3 regions of the Sporosarcina sp. NPDC096371 genome follow, and region 3 is predicted to be linked to each of the others. Evidence: riboswitches for the same ligand, from Rfam matches in the RefSeq annotation. Region 3 holds a riboswitch; each other region holds the start of a gene.

Region 1 (7,384 bases), on a different contig from region 3:
TCATCCTCACGAAAATGCGGGAAGAGGGAATTCCATTTGAAGCGGCGCTTCACGAGGCGCAGGTACTCGGTTACGCAGAAGCAGACCCGACAGATGATATAGGTGGTAAAGATGCATTCCGAAAACTGATGATTTTAAGCGCATTGTCATTTGGCAGGCAACCGGATTGGCAAGACGTCCCGATTGTCGGGATTGATGGCGTAACGATTGAAGCTGTGAAGGATGCATCGGCAGGGAAATTACGTTATCGCCATGTGGCCGATATTGCGTTAGATGAAAACGGAGCACTACACGGTAGCGTTGGGCCTGTCCTGATTGGACCTGAACATCCGTTATATGGCGTGGATGGTGTGGATAACGCAATTATCGTCGACACTGATCACCTCGGGGCCCTTACACTCATTGGTCCAGGTGCGGGAATGTACCCGACAGCAAGTGCGATGGTTGGAGACCTTTTACAGATCGTTGGGAAACGCGAAGCGGTAGTTGTAACGAGTTAATTATATATGTTGAACCTATGATTTTCACATAATCTCCAGCGAAGGCATCCGGGGAAGGATGTAGTTCAATCCTTCCTTAAGCGCTGAGCGTTGTTAGTAAGGGTTTTTAATTCGACATGTATAGTAGGTACCTCATTGAAATTCATGAGGTATTTTTTTCGTGAGATTTTAGACAGCAAGAAAGGGCTCCTTCGTTCGAGGGAGCCCTTTCTTATATTATTTCTTTTGTTTTATTAATTTTAATTCCGCTTTCAAAGCTTTCAGCAACGACACAATCATCAGTAGCATAACGAAAGAAAACGGTAGCGCCGCGATGATAATGGTATTTTGTAATGCTGTGAGCCCATTTACAGATAGCAGAATCACGGCGATTGTCGATTGGATGATACCCCAAGTAAGTTTGACGGGGTTCGATGGCGTCAACGAACCGTTCGTGGACTGCATGCCAAGGACGAATGTCGCTGAATCTGCTGAAGTGATGAAAAACGAAGCGATTAAAAAGATCGCTAAGATGGATATAAAGAGCGACATGGGCATGACATTAAACATTTCAAAAATGGTCAACTCTGTTGAAGGAATCGTTAAATCAACGAGGCCCTTTTTCTGGATATCAATCGCCGTTGTCCCGAACGCTGAAAACCAAAATGTCCCGAGTAATGTAGGCGCAACGAGTACACCAATCATGAATTCTCTGATGGTACGGCCTTTTGAAACACGGGCGATGAACATACTAACAAAGGGTGCCCATGAAATCCACCATGCCCAGTAGAAAATTGTCCACCCATCTAACCATTCACGATCAGTTGAGTCCAAAGGTGCGGTGCCGAAACTCATGGGAATCAGGTTAGCGATATAGCCGCCAAGTGAATCGGTGAACATATTGAAAATGAGTAGCGTAGGCCCGAGAATGATGATGAAGCCGAGTAGGACGAATGCAAGTACCAAGTTCGTATTCGACAAGTACTTGATGCCCTTGCTCAGACCGGACCAGGCGGATGCGACGAATAAAACGGTAACGACCGCAATGATGACAAACTGTGATTTAATGCCGATGGTTACGTCAAATAAGTAATGCAGGCCTGCATTAATTTGAACAGCACCGAAGCCGAGCGTAGTGGCGACTCCGAACGATGTCGCGAAAACGGCAAGTACATCAATGAAAATGCCCCATGGCCCCTCCATCTTTTTACCGAAGATCGGCTTCAATGTTGCTGAAATTAATCCCGGTTCCCCTTTGCGGAACTGGAAGAAGGCGAGTGATAAGGCAAGAACTCCGTACATAGCCCACACATGGAATCCCCAGTGGAAGAAAGACTGGCGCAAAGCTTCTTTAAAAGCTGCATCCGTATTGGGATCTTCCGTCGCGGGATTGATTGCGAAATGGGATAATGGTTCAGCTGCACTGTAAAATACGACCCCGATTCCCATTCCGGCCGAAAATAGCATGGCAATCCAGGAGACTGTTGAAAACTGTGGACGATCGCTATCTTTACCAAGACGGATCTTTCCGTATGGACTAAAAATGAAATAGACACTGAGTATGGCTGTGAATGACATGAGTAACATGTAATACCAACCGAACCGTGATGCAACGAAGTTTTTGGCGTTTGCCGTGAAGGCTTCGAAACTTGCGGGTGATAACGCGCCATATATGACGACTAAAGTAATCAGCCCAATTGCGATATAAAAGACATTTGAAATTTTCTTCATACTTCCCCCTTGAATTGCTGGTCATTTAGAGACAGTGTCCAACTATACTAGCAAAACGTTTTGAAAGCAACCATTTGATGAGAACAGTTTCCCCTTATTCGTTCCCGATTATACCTATATTTCGCGAAGTAGCAGAAAAACCGGCTAAAGACATCTATGTCCTTAGCCGGTTTTTCAATCTTCATCTTTTATATCGCGATCGGCCGGAATGGGTTCGTTACGCCAGTCATCCATTTGCTGTTTTAATGCTTTAAGTTGTTCAAAATAGAGACCGAATTGAGCTTTGTTAATGAGAAATTGTTCACCGTCATGAACGGAGCGAATACGGCCTTCAAGCACATACTTTTGGATTTGTCCGACTGGCATACTCAAGTGCTCAGCTGCTTCTTCGATTGTTATATACAATTGACACATCTCCTTAAAAAATCCCCTCTATTTCAATTAAGGCAAGTGAAATGGAGGGGATAGATAAGATCAATAACGCACTGAATAACGTTTAGATAAGTTTTTTGAAGTTTAGGCGTTTGTTCAAAGCCATCATAAGTGGAATCCCAACTGCCATGACAACGAATTCACCGATTGCAAGGGTTAGATAGATGATAAGGAACGGTAGTCCATTAAATTCTGGAATATCTGCAAAGAAGCTAAGTTGAAATGCGATGATAATCATCAGGAGCGTAAAGACGACTGTGTTCACTAGCATTCTTTTGAAGATTCCCTTTATAAATTTCGTGGTAAAAATCGTAATAGACAGAGCGATTAATGAATGCAATACTCCGAAAATAATATCAACCGCTACTGGTGAAAAGAGCAAGTTAGCGATAAATACACCGATGACAATACCGAAAATATATTTCTTGTTAAAAACGATAAGATGGTTGAACATCTCAGAAATACGGAATTGAATGAGTGTGAATCCAAATGGTGCGACTAAAAATGTGACAGCAACATACAAAGCGGCAATAATCCCGCTGGTTGCTAGAGTTTTGACTTTCATTATTCATTTCTCCTTAGTTTTTTATCGTGGGATGGTCTACGAACCACGGGGCAAAAAGCCTGCATAACAGCATATCATAGTCTATTTACTTTGTATATGTGTGAAGGAAATGTAAGAAAACTCCGTAGTATTCTGCACCTTGTTGTACCACTAGGGTGATGGGCATTTCTGTTACCTTTGCAAGGTGTATCAAATTAACTTTAACTTATATAGATATTCACCCCTCAACGCTTCTATGACAAATATCGATAAATGTAAAAGAATATTAATATGTTGTAATATTCAATCATCATTTGAGAGTATAGTGACTCACGGTGCAAATTGAAATCATCAGTTTGCGAGAAGACAAAAAAAGTATGAGGAGGTCCTTTATGAAATTGAAAAAGTGGTCATTACTTCTAGCTTTGGTTTTTGTGATGAGTCTATTTTTAGCTGCCTGCGGTGGGGACAAGAATGAGACGAGTAAAGAAAAAGAAGAAGATGACAAAACAGAGGATACGAATGTCGAAAAGCCGGCGGTAGTAGAACAGAAGTTGAATGTAAACATTAAAACAGAGCCACCTTCCCTACACCCGGGTCTGGCGACAGATACAACTTCTGGTGCAGTATTGAACCAGACGTTTGAAGGTTTGATGCGCGTGAACCAACAAGGGGAAATAGAAGAAGCGATGGCTGAAACTGCTGAAATGTCTGAGGACGGGTTGACGTATACGTTCAAAATTCGTCCAGATGCAAAATGGTCAAATGGAGATCCAGTAACAGCCCAAGACTTTGAATATGCATGGAAATGGGTATTAGATCCAGCGAACGCTGAAACAGATTATGCTTACCAATTGTATATGATTAAAGGTGCGGAAGCCGCAAAAGAACAAGGCGGTTCTTTGGACGATGTAGCAATTACAGCAGAAGACGATAAAACATTAGTCGTCGAGTTGGCGCAACCAACAGCTTACTTCCTTGAATTAACGGCATTCTATACGTTCTTCCCTGTCAATCACCAAGTAGTAGAAGCGAATAAAGATTGGGCACATGATGTATCCGCAAATTATGTAACGAACGGTCCTTTCTTGATGGACACATGGAAACATAAAGACATCATTGTATTAAAGAAAAATCCTGAGTATTGGGATGCAGAGACCGTTAAGTTGGAAACAATTACGATGCTGATGATTGATGACGAAAATACAGCAAAACAAATGTATGACCAAGGAGAATTGGACTGGTTAGGTTCACCAACAGATTCCATCCCTTTGGCAGCCATTCCGGCATATAAGAAAGAGGGTCTATTGAATATATCTCCACTTGCTGGCGTGTATTACTACGCATTTAACACAAAGGAAGCACCATTTACCAATGCGAATATTCGTAAAGCATTTGCAATGGCCATCAACCGTGAAGGCATTGTAACGAATATTACACAAGGTGAACAACAACCAGGGATGGCGTTAGTACCACCTTCGATCTTTGAAGAGAATGCAAAAGGCTACTTTAATGATAATGATGCAGAAGAAGCAAAAAAATACTTGGCGAAAGGCTTGGAAGAGTTAGGTCTAACCGAATTGCCTCCGATCAAGCTTTCCTATAACACGAGTGAGGCACATGGGGCTATCGCTCAAGCCGTACAGGATATGTGGAAAGAGAATCTTGGCGTTAATGTAGAGCTTCACAATGAGGAATGGGCTGTCTATCTGGACTCTATGGGTGCAGGCAACTTCCAGATTGGTCGGATGGGTTGGCTCGCCGACTTTAACGATGCGATCAACTTCCTAGAAATCTTTGAAACAGTCGGTGGAAACAACTATACAAACTGGGAGAATGCTGATTATCAAGCATTGCTAAAACAATCGAGAGTAGAAACAGACCCGGCTGCACGTGAAAAGTTGTTGCGTCAAGCGGAAGATATTTTTATGGAGGATTTACCATTAGCACCAGTCTATTTCTATACAAACGTATGGACGAATAAAGAGTATGTGAAAAACGTTGAAGTATCACCATTGGGCCTAGTTCAATACAAGTGGGGCTATATTGAGTAAGCGATATGTATAAGATTCATAGGGGTGATACTAGTATCATCCCTCTTTTTGGGTTAAATATGTGAACACACGCCTATGGTTTACGTTTTACATTATCCAATGGATTATGGAGGTGATGTCATTTGGCTAGGTACCTATTGAAACGGATTGGTTATATATTGCTGTCTCTTTTTTTTATCATTACAATCACATTCGCCTTAATGCAATTAGCTCCAGGGGGGCCGTTTACATCTGAAAGGAAAACGTCACCTGCGATTGAAGAACAAATGAAAGAAGCGTATGGACTCAACGATCCGATGCACGAACAATATGTGAAATATCTGATCAATGCCGCCAAATTTGATTTTGGTCCTTCGTTTAAATATGAAGGGCAACAAGTGACGGATATCATAAAAAGAAGTTTCCCTTACTCATTAATATTAGGGTTAGAAGCCATCTTAATAGCTTTGGCTTTTGGGGTGTTATTTGGTGCGATAGCTGCCGTTAGGCATAACAAGACAGGGGATTATGTGGTCATGGTTATCGCGATATTGGGGATTTCGGTACCCAGTTTTATCATGGCTACCATTTTACAATTTATATTTGCGATTAAGTTGGAAGCGCTCCCGATTGCCCGATTTGAATCATTTGCCCATACCATTTTACCGGCAATTGCTTTGGCGACAACACCCCTTGCTTTTATTGCACGACTTATGCGTTCAAGCATGCTCGAAGTGTTAAGTGCAGATTATATAAAAACAGCAAAATCCAAGGGACTATCCCAACGTGTTGTAATATACAAACATGCGCTGCGAAATGCGATATTACCGGTTGTATCCTATTTAGGGCCGTTAGTTGCTGGTATTTTAACAGGAAGTTTTATCATTGAAAAAATATTTGCGATTCCTGGTCTCGGCAATGAGTTTGTGGTGAGTATTACGAATCGGGATTATACCGTGATCATGGGAACTACTGTGTTTTTTAGCGCCCTTTTACTCGTTTCAATTTTGGTTGTGGATCTGATTTATGGATGGATTGATCCGCGGATAAAAGTAACTGGAAAGGGGGCCAATCAATAATGACACAGGTGCAACTAAAGAAGTCCGATTTCGAAGCACTTGAAGTCGATCATGCCGAAGCTGAAAAAATTGTGGGACGGAGTACATCCTATTGGAAAGATGCTTGGCGTCGATTTAGGAAAAATAAACTGGCTGTATTAGGGGTGATCGTTATTATTCTCTTGGCGATTATGGCTTTTATAGGCACTCCGATTTCAGGAGAAAGCTATGATAAGACCAATTTAATGAATGCTAACAAATCTCCGACGCTTGACCATTGGTTTGGAACAGATAATCTCGGGCGGGATGTATTTGCAAGAACGTGGTACGGTGCGAAGATTTCCTTATTTATTGGCCTTATGGCTTCCTTAATTGATTTAGTCATCGGTGTGATTTGGGGAGCGGTTGCTGGATTTTTCGGCGGTAAAGTGGATGAATATCTTATGCGCATTGCTGATATTTTGTATGGTGTCCCGTATTTGCTCGTCGTTATCTTGTTAATGGTGATTATGCCAAAAGGATTATGGACGATGATCATTGCTATGACTATAACCGGCTGGATTAGTATGGCGAGAATCGTACGTGGTCAGGTTATGCAACTGAAATCCGAGGAGTATATATTGGCATCCAGTTCTCTTGGCGCCAGTAATTTTAGGCTGTTATTTAAGCATTTAATCCCCAATACGTTTGGGCCTATTCTTGTCACGCTAACATTAACGATACCGACTGCGATATTTACGGAAGCATTTTTAAGTTATCTGGGTTTGGGAGTGCCTGCACCTCAAGCGAGTTGGGGAACGATGTCGAATGATGCTTTGTCTGCGTTTCAGTACTATCCCTATCAACTCTTCTTTCCAGCGTTTTTCATCTGTTTGACGATTCTTGCATTTAATGTCATTGGAGATGGGTTAAGGGATGCACTGGATCCAAAAGAACGCAAATGAGGGGGGATAGAAACGTGGGAAAATTATTAGAAGTCAATGATTTAGCTGTGTCGTTTGAAACATTTGGCGCGGATGTACAAGCGATTCGTGGTGTTTCTTTTGAATTAAATGAAAAAGAAACGCTGGCGATTGTTGGAGAATCCGGTTCAGGTAAAAGTGTGAC
Region 2 (7,384 bases), on a different contig from region 3:
CGCCTGTCCCCATCACATAAAAAATATGCGATAAGGCAATAACTATGAGAGTGAAAATCATGAAAATTGTAACAGGATGCGGCAATTTGTTTCCTTTTTCTTCAATATAATTCAACATTCGAATCGATTTGGATTTTTTTAAATGACCCATCCGCATCCTCCTTTATGTAAGACGTGGTTACAAGTATACCCGCTTGTCGCATGCGGAAACAAGATTCTAGCCTCGCTTTGAATACCTTCACTAAAACTTATCATCATCGGACGCTGAAATTATAATTTCCCACATAATATACGCCGAACAAAGAGAATTCTTAACGACTGAATTTCAGTTAAATCTCGAAAGAGATGAACCAAACGAACCTCAAAAAGGACATTCCCTTGAGCCATTTACGCTCCATGAGAATGCCCTTTTTCCCGTTTTATTGTCGCCAGAAAACCCGCCTCTAAAGAACAGGCGTTCCTAATATTCACTCTATGTCTAAAACACCCTTCACCCGCTCCACAAACGGCTTCTTATCATAGTGATGATACAACTGTCCCGCCAGCCTCACAGGATCACCAAAGAAAAACCGTTCATACAGCGTTTCACGCGTGCCAAATGCACTCATCGTCAAATCCCATGCCAATCGAAAAATCTTCACTCGGTCCTCTGCGTTGTTAGCTTTAGATTGCAAATATTGATCCAAATCTTTTCGAATATCGGATTGGAATGCATTTTCTGTTGGAATAGCCATCAATCCACTTGCACCGAGCTGTTGGATGATTTCTGTAAAGCGTGGGTAGACACGTGGAAAGGTATGGACAGCGATTTGTAAGGTTCGCTGATCAGGTCGCATCCATCCAGATTCATCTTTTTCGGCTTCCACTTCTGATTTAATCACTAACGCTTTCATCGTTTCCAATGCGACGATAATTTCAGAAGCCTTTTCTTGAACATGCTGGTATGCGCCTATGTTAATCGTATCGATAATGGACTGGACGATGCCTAACACGAATTCCGTTTTGATAATTTGCCTGGAAACTACTTGGTGCAATGTAAAGGGCAGAAATGAGCTACAAGCCATAAAACTGTTGGCGACTGCAATGTTGTCATAATAAAACACGCGCTCCCACGGAACCAAGACATTGTCGAATACAACAATCGAATCCATTTCCTCATAGCGTGAACTTAATGGATAGTTAAAGGTAGAATCTCCGCCGACAAATGATTCCCTGCACACAAATTTGACTCCTTCACTATTGCTAGGAATCGCGAAGGCAAATCCATTTGCGTTATCATTCCCCCCGCCTGTTGACATCACGAGAATTTCATCTGTAATGCCGCCCTGTGTTGCGAGTAGCCGTGCACCTTTAACGATGATACCTGTTTCGTTCCTCTCTACCACTTTGGCAGCGATTGGCTCGCCTTCCTCCTCAAAATAGAATTGAGCCCGATTGACTTGCGGATCGATGAACGTATGTGTCAACGATAAATCATTTTCACGTGCATATTCATAAAACGCTAGTACGTTTTCAGGAAAGCAGTTCTCTTTTCCTTCCAATAAATCAACAGATGATGCCAGCGCCATTAATACGGTGTTCATATAATCCGGACTTCTCCCCATCATGCCATTGTTCAATAGCGCCCATTGTTGAACCATGGTTCTCCTGTTCACTAGATCCCCTATCGTAGTCGGCTGTAAAAAGGACATGCCTACCCGCCTGCCAGTTGTTGGCGACGGGTACGTCATGACGTCTTGTAAGGACAAGTCATGCTGTAAATCGTATAAGGCGGATTGGCTCTTCATAATGCCTTTAAAGGCGAGGTGCTCGGAAATCTTACCTATTACTGGTTGACCATCTACCCAAACATTCGTCTGCATCTCGTCGATTCGATTGATATAATCCCTTCCCGTAATAGCTGGCATATTCAGCCTCCCAACGATTGGTTTGTAGGTAAACTTTACCTACTTATACTATTAGTATTTCTAACCGCATGTGACCGTTTGGGTGCAAAGTAGTCCCTATAAAGTCTCTTTAATCATGATGAATTCATATACAAGTGCACGAAACTTGCCTGTTTCACCCTAGCATTGGATGCATGCCCAAAATATCCCGTAATTTTTACGGACGTGTCATGAATCTGTAATCGAACTAGCGTTGTATTACGATGCCTCGTTGCCTACTATTAGAGTTATAGTCATTGACTCATCAATGATTAATAGAAAAGGTGGCTGAATTACATAATGAAAAAAATAGCATATTCACTAATCATAGCAGGTTCTTTAGCATTCGGAATCACAACTACTAATGCAGAAGCAAGCACACATACTGTCCAAAACGGAGAGTCGTTATGGGACATTTCAAAATCAACCAATGTATCCATAACTAATCTTAAAAAATGGAATGACTTAAAGTCAGATACCATCTATCCAAAACAAGTCTTACAAACATCGACAAAGACTAGTAATTCGACAAGTGCAAACAAATCCACTGCTAAGCCATCAACGGCTTCTAAAAGCATTGTTAATCAGGCGATGAAGCTGACAGGGATACCTTATGTATTTGGTGGGACTACAATTAACGGATTTGACTGTAGCGGATTCGTCCAATATGCTTTCAAAAAATCTGGTAAAAACATCTCACGCACCACGCTTAGCCAATTTGCACAATCGAAGAAAGTAACCTCTCCCCAGCCTGGTGATTTGGTGTTTTTCCAAAATACATATCGTAAAGGTATTTCACACGTTGGCATTTACATTGGCGACAATAAATTCGTCCATGCTGGTGGCAAGAAATCACAAGTCACAAGCTTAAGTAACAGTTATTGGAAATCAAAATTTCATAGTTTTAAACGACTGTAAACAGAATCCCTCCCCCTTCATGATTGAATGGGGGAGGGATTCTCTTTTGGCCAAATATAGGGTACATACTACCTATTTTCCTTCCCTTCTCCCCTACACGCACTACTTATGCTATTATTAACAAGGTTCAAAAAAAGAGGTTCGCAAACTCCCTCTCTAAAAAACTAAGGAGCTGTTTATGATGAAAAATGAAAAAGCGGTTGTCGTCTTTAGTGGCGGCCAAGACAGTACGACATGCCTATTTTGGGCATTAAAAAATTTCAGTGAAGTCGCGACGGTGACGTTTGACTATGGTCAACGCCATTCAGCTGAAATTGAATGTGCAAAGGAAATCGCCAAGGAACTTGGGGTTTCATTCAAAGTACTGGATATGAACCTGATTAACCAGTTATCTGCAAACGCCTTAACGCGGGATGACATTGACGTGAAGGAAGTAGAAGGTGAATTGCCGTCAACTTTTGTTCCCGGTAGGAATCATCTATTCCTGTCATTTGCGGCTGTCTATGCAGATGCGATTGGGGCTCGGCACTTAATCACAGGTGTGAGCGAAACGGATTTTAGCGGTTATCCTGATTGCCGTGATAATTTCATCAAGTCACTGAATGTAACATTGAATTTAGCAATGGACGGACGATTTGTCCTCCACACGCCGCTTATGTGGCTCGATAAGTCCGAAGTATGGGCAATGGCCGACGAACTGGATGTGCTCGATTTCGTCCAAGAGAAAACCCTTACTTGCTACAACGGTGTTCCGAGCTCAGGTTGCGGGGACTGCCCTGCCTGTGTGTTACGGAATGAAGGGCTCACTGCTTACTTATCTAGAAAGTCAGTAGGTGCTACTAAATGATGCAGCAATTTTACCCGTCTGTGCAGCATGCCTATCGATTTGAATTAAACAAAGACATGCATTTTTCAGCAGCGCATTTCATTCCGAATGAAGAAGCCGGGAAATGCCAGGTGATGCATGGTCATACGTACCATATTAATATAACCATCGGAGGAAATGAGTTGGATGCACTCGGTTTTCTAATCGATTTCAAACAACTAAAAAACCTCATTCACGATAAATATGATCACTCCGTATTGAATGATCATCCAGAATTCAAGAATGTCTTTCCGACGACTGAACGATTGGCGGAACAGATTGGGACATCGATTCATCAGGTCCTTCAAATGCGTGACAATAAACCGGTCTGCCTTCAAGTCATTGTTCGAGAAACACCGACAAGTTACGTCGTCTATCGGCCAGAACAGGAGGAGATCCTATGAAAATCCCTGTGATGGAAATATTCGGTCCTACGATTCAAGGGGAAGGCATGGTCATTGGGCAAAAAACGATGTTTGTCCGGACAGCCGGTTGCGATTATTCTTGTTCGTGGTGCGATTCTAGTTTTACATGGGACGGTTCGGGACACAGTACTTCGAAACAACCAAGTGAAATTATAGAGGAACTTCTGTCAATCGGCGGGAAATCCTTTTCCCATGTAACGATATCAGGCGGGAATCCCGCCCTTCATAAAGGCATTGGCGAACTCGTCGACCTGTGCCATGCAAAAGGTTGGAAAGTCGCCGTTGAAACGCAAGCTTCTTTCTGGCAAGACTGGTTATTAAATATAGATGATATCACGCTGTCCCCGAAACCACCGAGCTCTGGTATGACTACAGATTTCGGCAAACTGGATACGTTTATGGACAAGTTAACAGATGCAAACGCCAGCCTGAAAATCGTCATTTTTGACGAAGTAGATTTCAAGTTTGCCGAAGAGATTCATCTTCGCTATCCGTCATTCCCTTTCTTTTTACAGAACGGGAACGATGATACGTCAACGACCGATGACGCAGTTCTTGTGTCGGCCTTACTGAAACGGTATGAGTGGCTGATTGATCTAGCAGTGCGCTCGCCAATCATGAATGATGCCAAAGTGCTGCCTCAGCTACACGCCCTTGTATGGGGGAATAAACGCGGGGTTTAATTAAACAAGTAGAAGGAACCAGGCACTGAAACGGTCTAGAATCGTTTCGGTGCCTGGTACTTTTCATTTATAGGGAACATTGTATATCCACTCACTTACGCCACGATGTATTTGCTCCCTGCTCTGCCACAGTCACCGCCCCCTTATGCCAATGAAACCTTTTCATACAGATAAGTTTGAACAATTCCAGTATGTATTCTCACCTAATAGCGCATAATGGAGAGCGTTAACCTCGATTGACTAGTTTGTTTTACGGAATTTCAAAAGGAGGATTTTTAGTATATGTATGATGTTGTTATTATCGGTGGTGGTCCGTGTGGTCTTTCGACGGGTCTAGCTCTACAAGAAAAAGGACTTTCTTATGTAATTATTGAAAAAGAGGCGATTGTCAATTCCATTGTCAACTGTCCGTTTCAGATGACTTTCTATAGTACTTCCGATCGTTTGGAGATCGGTAACATTCCTTTCCTGACACAAGATGCACGTCCTACTCGAACAGAGTTATTAAAATATTATCGACTTGTAACTGAAAGGCAAGAAATTAATATTAAGTGCTATCAAAAAGTAACAACTATATCGAAAAACGCCGAATCATTTACCGTCCACGCGGAAGATCGGCATCAAAATAGTATTTCTTACGAAGCGAAAATGATTGTACTTGCAACCGGCATTTTCGACACACCGAGACAGCTAGATGTTAGTGGAGAAAATCTTACGAAGGTTTCGCATTATTATAAAGAAGGTCATCACTATTACGGCCAACATGTTACAGTTGTAGGCGGCAAAAACTCAGCGATTGAGGCTGCCATCGACCTTTATCGTAATGGAGCACATGTTACGCTTGTGCACCGAGGTGAGACAGTCTTAGAAGGCATTAAACCATCCTTGCTCCTCGATATGCGTAATCTTCTCAAAAAAGGGCAGATTGATTTCTACCCCAATTCCAGTATTGCTTCTATCGAAGAAACAACGATTAGCATCCAATCTCCAAATGGCTTGTTTACGATTCAAAATGACTATGTCCTTTCCCTGATCGGGTACCAACCGAATACTTCAATGCTTCAGAGCATTGGAATCCAAATAGATGCAAGCACTTTAGTTCCGTTCTTTGATCCAGAAAGCTTTGAATCCAATGTCAAAAACGTCTTTCTTTCAGGAGTTGTAACAGGCGGAATTACCAATCGTGTTTACATTGAAGACGGGCGATTTCACGGCTTGAAAATCGCAGAGGAGATTGCAAGCCGACTAGCGTTAGTTGCCAATAACAACAGCCCTTCCGTTTGAAACCAACTAGAAAAAGGCCCTTAACCGATTTTTTCGATTAAGGGCCTACTTTTGTGATGGCCTGCTCACTACATTTAACTATCAGAGAAAATGGAAAAATAACTACTTCCAGAAATCATTCCTCAATTAATGGTGTTTTTTTAATCAAATTGGAACCGTCACCATAATCCTTAATCGGACCTCCGGAACCACTGCCAGCACCTGTTCCATTATAGGTGATAGATCCTCCGCCTGTTCCAATAAATGAATCGGCGATAACCGATCCCTTGATTTTACCACCATTGGCTAAAGTGAATTTAGCATTTGGCACCAGAAAAAGTTGAGTATTTACACTAGCTCCCCCGTCTACTGTAACTTCAGTTCCTCCTGAAAAAATATTCCCATGAAATCCTCCGCCAGCACCTATTTTAATAGTTGCACTTTCAGCATAGAGGGATCCAAAAACCTTTTGATCCCCACCTAAATTAATAAGGTTCGAACCTTTTTGATAAACTTGCAACTTATCTACATTTCGAGTATTGCTGTTGATTGTACTTCCAGATCCCATCGTTATATTATTTTTCACATATATCGTAAGCTTTCCTGTACCGTTTATTTTAATATGGCCATTTGTGACATTTAGATGATCTACAACAATTTCTTTATCAGAATCACCCACATCGATTGTTAGTGTATTATTTTCATTTAGATAAATCTCCTTAAACGCCAAATTGTTGCTCATATTCATTATATATCCATTTGTAATATAGTTTCCTATTAATAATTTTCCTTTTTTTACTAAATCAGTCTTATTTCCATTATTATTCGTAATTACCTGATCCACAGGTATCGTATAGCTTGGATAGCTCGGAAACAAGGGTAATTCTATAAAATTTTCAACTCCCCGAACGACCTCACCAGTAATACTCGCACCCCCACTGATTTTCAAATCACTTGGATTAGTAGACTTCATATAAGCATTCCCATGTATTGTTATGCCTTCCTCTAATCGTATCGTTTTATTAACATACAAAGCCGCGTTCCCAAACACCCCAGGCCCCTCAACCACACTCGGCTCTAAAGATACAGTGAGTTCCTGTTTAACTGTACGTGTTTTATTCCCTATCGTTCCTATAGATTCAATTTCATATATAACTGGGTCTGCTCTTTTTTGTGTCACGGTTATCGAGGCAACGGGCACATTACCTAAGTTTGCTTCAAATGTTGGGCTAGTTGGTGCTAAATTTACTTTCGCTCTAACTCTCGAATAGAATTCCCCTACAAAATCATATTTCTGCTGTTCTT
Region 3 (7,384 bases):
TTCTCTATCTTTTGATTTTAGCGCATAATAACCTATCAATCAAATACGTCCTAATGGATTTGTGAATATCATGTAAGGCAGCGAATAATTGTTCACAATCTATCCTTTTCCAATCAAGCATGAAAAATGGTAAGGTAGAGGACGGTATATTCAAATGAAAAGAGGCTTCATTATGCGTGGTTTTGTTTATCTTATCGTATTCTTCTCGTTTTTCGACTTATTTTCACAATTACCTGTCATGAGTCCGTTTGCATTATCTCTTGGCGCATCGCCATTTTTAATAGGTCTTGCAGTTGGTTTGTATTCATTCTCCAATACGATTGGGAATATTATTTCTGGCTTTATGACGGATAAGAAAGGTCCATTTATGATTCTGTTAGTCGGACTTTTTGCAGCCGCATTATCACTTTTCCTCTATTCTTTCGCATCCGGACCCTTGTCATTACTTGGTGTTCGTTTTGTCCATGGATTTATGGAAGGGCTAATTGTCCCTGCAGCTTTCACTTTCCTCGCAAATCGCGCAGAAGGGTCGAAGCGCGGAAAAAGTGTTGCTATTTCTGGAGCCTTTGTTGGATTGGCCGCAATCGTTGGGCCAGCCTATGGGGGGATTGTCGCAGCCAAGACAAGTACACCTTTCATCATGGCAGTTAACGGCGGTATCATGCTTGTACTGGCAATCGCTGCATTTTTTGTCCTTCGCTCATTTACTTATGTTCCAAAAGATTCTACTGCACAGGGACAAAAATTCAAAGTCAGGTATTTGTTCCAACATCCGGGTATGGTACGCGCATTTGCGGGTGCATTCTTTTTAATGTTCTCACAGGGTGTACTAGCACTCGTATTACCTCTCAAAGTGGCAGCACTTGGCTTTGATACAAAAACAAGCGGCCTGTTACTAAGTACATTCGGTGTTATCGCGATTTTGATCTTTTTATTGCCTGTTAACCGAATTTTTGACCGGGTCCGCCCAATGGTCACATTGGCTTTCGGTATTTCCCTAATGGGATTGGCGATGTTGTTTCTAAGTCAGATTGAACAATTGAATTACTTGTACATTGCGATGGCCATATACGGAGCTGGATTCGCCTTCCTGTTCCCTTCCATCAACTCTTTGCTCATCGACTCATCTTCCGCTGAGTTCCGTGGGAAAGCATACGGCTACTTCTATGCTTTCTTCTCGATTGGTGTCGTTGCCGGATCTAGCGTCATCGGATTCCTCGACCTGACATACAAAGGCGGATTTATGCTGACAGGTATTATTTTGTTAGCTGTAGCCCTGTATGCACTTCTGGGCATGAAAAAAAATAGGTCTATTGACAAATCATCGCAAGTCGGTTAATGTCAGAGACGAAACGAATACCCCGTCTGGGAGAGGTTCATAGCGACCCTCTTAAAAAAACTATGGATGACGATACTTCGCCATGTCCATTTGACATGGCTTTTTTTTCGGCGTTTATGACCCTCCCTGACAAAATTTATGGGAGGTTTTTTTATTGGCTGGAAGAGATGAAGCAACATTGAACGATTTAACGTTACTTGGCAATCAAAACACGAAGTACTTGTATGAGTACAACCCGGGAATTTTAGAGTCGGTTGATAGTATGCATGTCGATCGCGATTACTTTGTAAAATTCAACTGCCCGGAGTTTACATCACTTTGTCCGATGACAGGACAACCTGACTTTGCGACTATCTACATTAGTTTTGTCCCAGATAAAAAGCTTGTGGAAAGTAAATCGCTCAAGCTATATCTATTTAGCTTCCGAAATCACGGTGATTTCCATGAAGATTGCATCAATATCATCATGAATGATTTAATCAAATTGATTGAACCTCGTTACATCGAAGTATGGGGGAAATTCACACCACGCGGTGGTTTGTCTATCGACCCTTACTGCAACTTTGGAAAACCTGGAACAAAATACGAAAAAATGGCAGATTACCGGATGATGAACCATGATATGTATCCGGAAAACATCGATAACCGATAACCAGGAGGTCTCACACATGCTCTATTATTTAAATGGGATTTTCGTTGGGCTATTGATTTTATCTAACATATTGGCCGTTAAATTGTTTAGTGTAGGTAGCTGGATTGTCTTACCTGCCGCGGTAATTGTCTATGTGTTCACATATCCGATTCTTGACGTCATTACAGAAGTATATGGAAAAAAGGCCGCGCACCGCACCGTACTAACCGGCTTCCTTACACAACTTTTCGCCATTATTTTTATCTGGATTGCGATTCAATTGCCGGCAGCACCTTATTATGAAAATCAACAAGCATTCGAAACGATTTTCACCGCTGGATTCCGTGTGACAATCGCTAGCCTTGTAGCTTACCTTGTCAGTCAAAATCTCGATGTAATGATCTTCAACAAACTGAAAAGTCGTCACGGTGAAAAGAAATTGTGGATACGCAACAATGCTTCGACAATGGCAAGTCAACTCGTCGATACAGCCATTTTCATCACCATCGCTTTTTATGGGATTATGCCACTTGGCGCATTGCTAACACTTATCGCAACACAATATGTGTTCAAATTTGTCGTAGCCATTTTGGATACACCGATTGTCTATCTATTGGTCTCGATTTGTAGGAAGAGAGAATCCAAAAATACGATAGAATCTATTCCTGCACGGCCCCTATAGCAAACGCAAAAAGAGTAGGCACATGGTTCATTCATGCGCCTACTCTTTTTATGCATTTTGTACAGTATATAATTTTATTTCTTCCATAAATGCTTCACCATAGCGCTCTAGTTTAGCCTGACCGACGCCATGTACCTCAAGGAATCCCTCATCTGTCACGGGCATTCTTGTCGCCATGTCTTGCAATGTTTTATCCGAGAAGACAACGAAAGGCGGCACGCCAGCATCTTGCGCCATCTGGCGGCGAAGTGCCCGAAGCTGCTCGAACAATGGATTATCAGCTGTAATTTGTTTAGTAATCACAGACACTTTGCGATGCACTTTTACGTCACCTGTTAATACATCTTTCCCTTGCTCGCTGACATAAATAATTGGGAATTGCCCATGTTCAACACCAAGGTAGTTTTCCGAAATAATAAATTCGATGAAATCGGAGATGTCTTTAGCGCTCCGGTCTTTCATCAAGCCATATGTAGGCAGCTTTTCGAAACCAAATTCAAGTACTTTCTTATTGCGCGATCCCGTCAACACTTGTGCAATCATCGTCTTACCAAAGCGTTGTTTCATACGGATGACGCAGGATAGTACTTTTTGGACATCCACCGTGACATCTGAACTTTCTCGTGTATCAGTACAATTTGCACAGCGACCACAATTGACTACGTCCGTTTCCCCAAAATAGGTAATGATGAATTTTTGCAGACAGGTTTCTGTATGGCAAAAGTCAATCATCGATTGCAATTTTTCCAATTCCGCCGGGATACGATTTTCATCTTGTGACTGATCAATCAGAAATCGTTGCGTTTGCACATCTTGTGATGAAAACAATAATGTACACTCACTATCTAATCCATCCCGCCCCGCACGGCCTGCTTCTTGATAATAGCTTTCCATGTTTTTCGGCATTTGATAATGGATGACATAACGAATATTCGATTTGTCAATCCCCATACCGAAAGCATTCGTTGCGACCATCACCGTTGCTTCATCCATCAAGAATCTATCCTGCTCTGCTTGTCGTTCAACGTCTCCTAAACCGGCATGATATTTCGCAACGGCTACTCCACTTTTCCGCAAAGTTTCATGCACAGAATCAACGGCTTTGCGCGTAGCGGCATAAATGATACCCGCTTCACCATCATTTTTCTGTACATACTCCTTCACATACTTCTCACGGTCCTGACCTTTAACAACAGAAAAAGTGAGGTTTGCCCGCTCGAAGCCTGTCATAACCGTGTTAGCTTCACTAATCCCAAGCTGCCGACAAATATCTTCCCGGACATCCGGTGTCGCAGTTGCCGTGAGTGCCAAGACAACCGGCTTTTCATCAAACAACGAAACAATGCTACTAATATTGCGATAGCTTGGACGGAAATCGTGGCCCCATTGCGAAATACAATGCGCCTCATCAATCGCAATCATCGGAATGGACATTTGACGTAACTGATTTTTAAAGGCTGGAGAGTCAAGCCTTTCCGGTGCTGCATAAAGCAGTCGATACTTGCCTTCCACCGCTAACTCCATTGTGCCGAAATATTCTTCTGATGACATTGAACTATTAATATAAGCCGCTGGGATGCCCACTTGATGGAGCGCATCCACTTGGTCTTTCATGAGGGAAATAAGTGGTGAGATGACAAGAACTGTCCCTTCCATCACAAGCGCTGGTACTTGGTAACAAACCGATTTCCCGCCGCCTGTCGGCATGACACAAAGAGTATCCTGCCCTTGCATGACACCACGAATCACTTGTTCCTGTCCCGTTCTAAAAGAAGGATATCCAAAATACGTTGTTAAAATGTGTAAAGCTTTTTCGATTCTAACCATCTCCTCGTTATTCTTAAGAAAAGTGCAAGGTGCCTAGAGCCTTTACGAAGAAAAAAGCACCGGAATAGGTGCTTGTTCATCAATTACACTCCTGTAAAAATTATCTTCATCGAGTGCTTGTCCTACTCGCAGTATTAGTGAATTAGAATTGGATGTGTACTGCTAACTCAGATTAAAAAAAGCAATCTTTCTTCGTCACGACTATGTATTTCATTGACGACTAGTAATGAATGGAACCGGTGAAGTACACCTGAACTCAGATTCTCTATAGTACGAAGTTCCTCGATATCCTTGACGATGATACATAGTAATTCATGATTTCGCGTCAACTGGATTACGGCCTCTTTCAATTCTGGCCTTTTTACGGTTACTTCCTCGTAAAATCCAGCTTCTTCCGAATCAGCATGTGCAATAATATGCGTCTGCCAGTAGTCTACAAGCGCATCTGTGGCTCTATTGGCAGTTTCCAAATCACCTTTATTTAGATAATCCATCATATCATTCGTATTATCAATCGCACCTGCCAAGTTGCCTTCGTGAATCGTATTATGTGAATGAAGCTGTTTCAATGCCGGTCCCGATTTAGGTACTGCCATTTTAATCAACCTTTCATTATCAAATACGTTTCAGTAGAAGTTTTAACCCTACTGTTTTAGAAATAAACATACACTAACAATACCAGATTAGATTGCATTTTGAAATGATAGTCCGTCCTAAAAGATGAATCTTTTATTCCATAAAGACTTGAATCCATTACGCCTATACGTAATGGATCCGTGTCAAATAAATGTCATCTTCATAGTCGCTTTTCCTTGTGCCACTTCGACTTTCGCGAAAGCACCATTGACGAATGTCATTTGCGGAGGGACATGTCCAATATCCGCGTCATAGACAATCGGAATGTCCGTTAACTTAGCCAACCGTTCCATCGCATCAATATCCGTGAACCCACCTTTTGCCTGACCAGCGGCTGTTCTCCCGAAAATAATTCCTGCCGTATGATCGAACCACCCAGCATTGTGTAACTGAAGAAGGGAACGGTAAAAATCAGGTGCATCCATATCACAATTTTCAAGTGCCCAAATCATTTTATCGCCTGCAATGAACTTTTCCTGGAAAGCCCTGATGTCACCAAAAGGCGTTCCGACAAGATGGCGAACTGTATCGATACAACCGGACAAGATGCGTCCTTCGAATTGAACGGGTTGGCCACTTATAGTTTTCCACTCTGTTGGCTGATCGAGTTTAAATACATAAGGATCTGGAGGCTCAGAATGCTGCCACTTCGATTGATATTTTTCAGACGATTGCTGGATAATCGTATCTCCCCCTGCAGCCTCCAGTACCTCTAAAAAGGTAGATGTCACGGGATCCCAGTCGTCACTTCTCAAATCGACGAAGTTCGTACCGTGAACTGTTGCAATACCTGTTATCAACGTAATCGGTAACAGAAGTGTACTGATGTCCGAATAGCCGACAATCCATTTTTGTTCTAGGTCATCGTAATCGATTAAAGGTAAAATTTCTACTAAAAACTGGCCGCCCCATGGTGGAATAATGGCATGAACTTCATCATCTGCCACCATTTCCATAAGTTCTGTCAAACGAATATCTTTCGGAGCAGACGTCAACTTGTCATCTGTCCAAACTGATTCCCCGAGTTCAACAGCATAACCTCTTCGCTCGAATTGATGTGCTGCTTGTCTGAGAAGATGATGCAATTCGCTTTCAACACCTGATGATACTGCTGTTACACCGATTTTCTGTCCTTTTCTTAACGGTTTAGGATATCGAATCATCGTCATTCTCCTTTTTTCGGCTGCAATCATTTCATACATCATCCATGTTTTTGGCAATTCAGTCAACTATAAAATCACTAATGGAAGAATAATTAGAAAACTACTTTATTTTATCGAAGACAAGGACTATAATACTATTAACAAATAAAATATTATTTATATAAATATGAATCAAAGTATCTATTAGTGAAGGGGGACGAATAGAATGTCGGTTCAACAACTGGCTATCCATTTATTAGTTCACGGGATTCCTGGGGTCGTTCTATTTGGGGTTGCCTGCATCATTATTACCCAAAACTATAAAAGTACGACCAATAGACTTATTGCAGTATTAATTTCACTTTATAGTTTTATTTTTTTTGAAGAGTTAATACGATTTCTGCTTCCCCCTTCTTATAATTCTATTGTGCTCCATCTATCGTTCGGTAGCATTAGTATATTAATCATCTCCATTACATTTCATTTCTTTATCCATATAGCAAAATTACCAGAACGCATCAACATACGCTTTTATCCTGTCATTTGCTATCTCCCTTTCTTCATCAACCTAGGCGCTTTACCCTTTACTAACAATTATCTAACGGGTGCAGAAATTACCCAAAAGGGAATATGGAATATTTCTCTTTTCAATCTTCCTCACTATGTGACACTGACCATCGCAAATATGATCATGTTGGTTTTCCTAGGCATCTTATGGAATGGCCTTAAACATACAACCTCCATTTCGCGACAAAAGATCTTGCGCTTATTTATTCTTGGAACATGTTTCGGTATGGCTGTCACCATTCTATTCGAATATCTCATTTTCGGTTGGGCTCTCCCTTCTCAGCCATTTCGTATCATGGCCATTATTTTCCCTGCTCTACTGGCCATTGCCGCTTTGAAATTCAATCTTGTACCTTCAGCCGTTAGCAAGTATCAAACTATGTTTAACCTGATTCCTACCCCCATTACGGTCGTTAATAGTGATTGGGAAATACTAGAGTTGAATGATTATTCTAGAGCAGAAATCTTTCGCCATGGAGACAAGCCCTATAACATGTTGGATTTTGTTCAAGCCGATGAAAATAAGGAAGTTCTGCATACATTTATCGACTTGCTCCAAA

What was found. Region 3 has a riboswitch for preQ1 ahead of queF (preQ(1) synthase). Riboswitches for the same ligand answer to the same signal wherever they lie in the genome.
Region 1: linked by a shared signal. The riboswitch ahead of ACIQ0H_RS06955 (QueT transporter family protein) and the one ahead of queF (preQ(1) synthase) in region 3 are both predicted to bind preQ1.
Region 2: linked by a shared signal. The riboswitch ahead of queC (7-cyano-7-deazaguanine synthase QueC) and the one ahead of queF (preQ(1) synthase) in region 3 are both predicted to bind preQ1.

Annotation. Positions count from the first base shown of each region.
Region 1 is NZ_JBIWFE010000002.1:201,247-208,630, forward strand. It holds gene ACIQ0H_RS06940 (homoserine dehydrogenase) at 1-500, shown strand, start outside; gene ACIQ0H_RS06945 (BCCT family transporter) at 717-2,210, opposite strand; gene ACIQ0H_RS06950 (excisionase family DNA-binding protein) at 2,385-2,615, opposite strand; gene ACIQ0H_RS06955 (QueT transporter family protein) at 2,707-3,207, opposite strand; PreQ1 riboswitch class I at 3,215-3,260, opposite strand; gene ACIQ0H_RS06960 (peptide ABC transporter substrate-binding protein) at 3,579-5,240, shown strand; gene ACIQ0H_RS06965 (ABC transporter permease) at 5,363-6,298, shown strand; gene ACIQ0H_RS06970 (ABC transporter permease) at 6,298-7,221, shown strand; gene ACIQ0H_RS06975 (ABC transporter ATP-binding protein) at 7,236-7,384, shown strand, end outside.
Region 2 is NZ_JBIWFE010000009.1:99,931-107,314, reverse strand. It holds gene ACIQ0H_RS18985 (AbgT family transporter) at 1-151, opposite strand, end outside; gene hpaB (4-hydroxyphenylacetate 3-monooxygenase, oxygenase component) at 468-1,907, opposite strand; gene ACIQ0H_RS18975 (C40 family peptidase) at 2,226-2,843, shown strand; PreQ1 riboswitch class I at 2,974-3,017, shown strand; gene queC (7-cyano-7-deazaguanine synthase QueC) at 3,025-3,690, shown strand; gene queD (6-carboxytetrahydropterin synthase QueD) at 3,687-4,112, shown strand; gene queE (7-carboxy-7-deazaguanine synthase QueE) at 4,109-4,816, shown strand; gene ACIQ0H_RS18955 (YpdA family putative bacillithiol disulfide reductase) at 5,099-6,100, shown strand; gene ACIQ0H_RS18950 (DUF7305 domain-containing protein) at 6,216-7,384, opposite strand, start outside.
Region 3 is NZ_JBIWFE010000003.1:501,433-508,816, reverse strand. It holds gene ACIQ0H_RS11115 (MFS transporter) at 173-1,339, shown strand; PreQ1 riboswitch class I at 1,366-1,409, shown strand; gene queF (preQ(1) synthase) at 1,494-1,991, shown strand; gene ACIQ0H_RS11105 (queuosine precursor transporter) at 2,008-2,652, shown strand; gene recQ (DNA helicase RecQ) at 2,701-4,479, opposite strand; gene ACIQ0H_RS11095 (hypothetical protein) at 4,647-5,075, opposite strand; gene ACIQ0H_RS11090 (S66 family peptidase) at 5,259-6,344, opposite strand; gene ACIQ0H_RS11085 (GGDEF domain-containing protein) at 6,484-7,384, shown strand, end outside.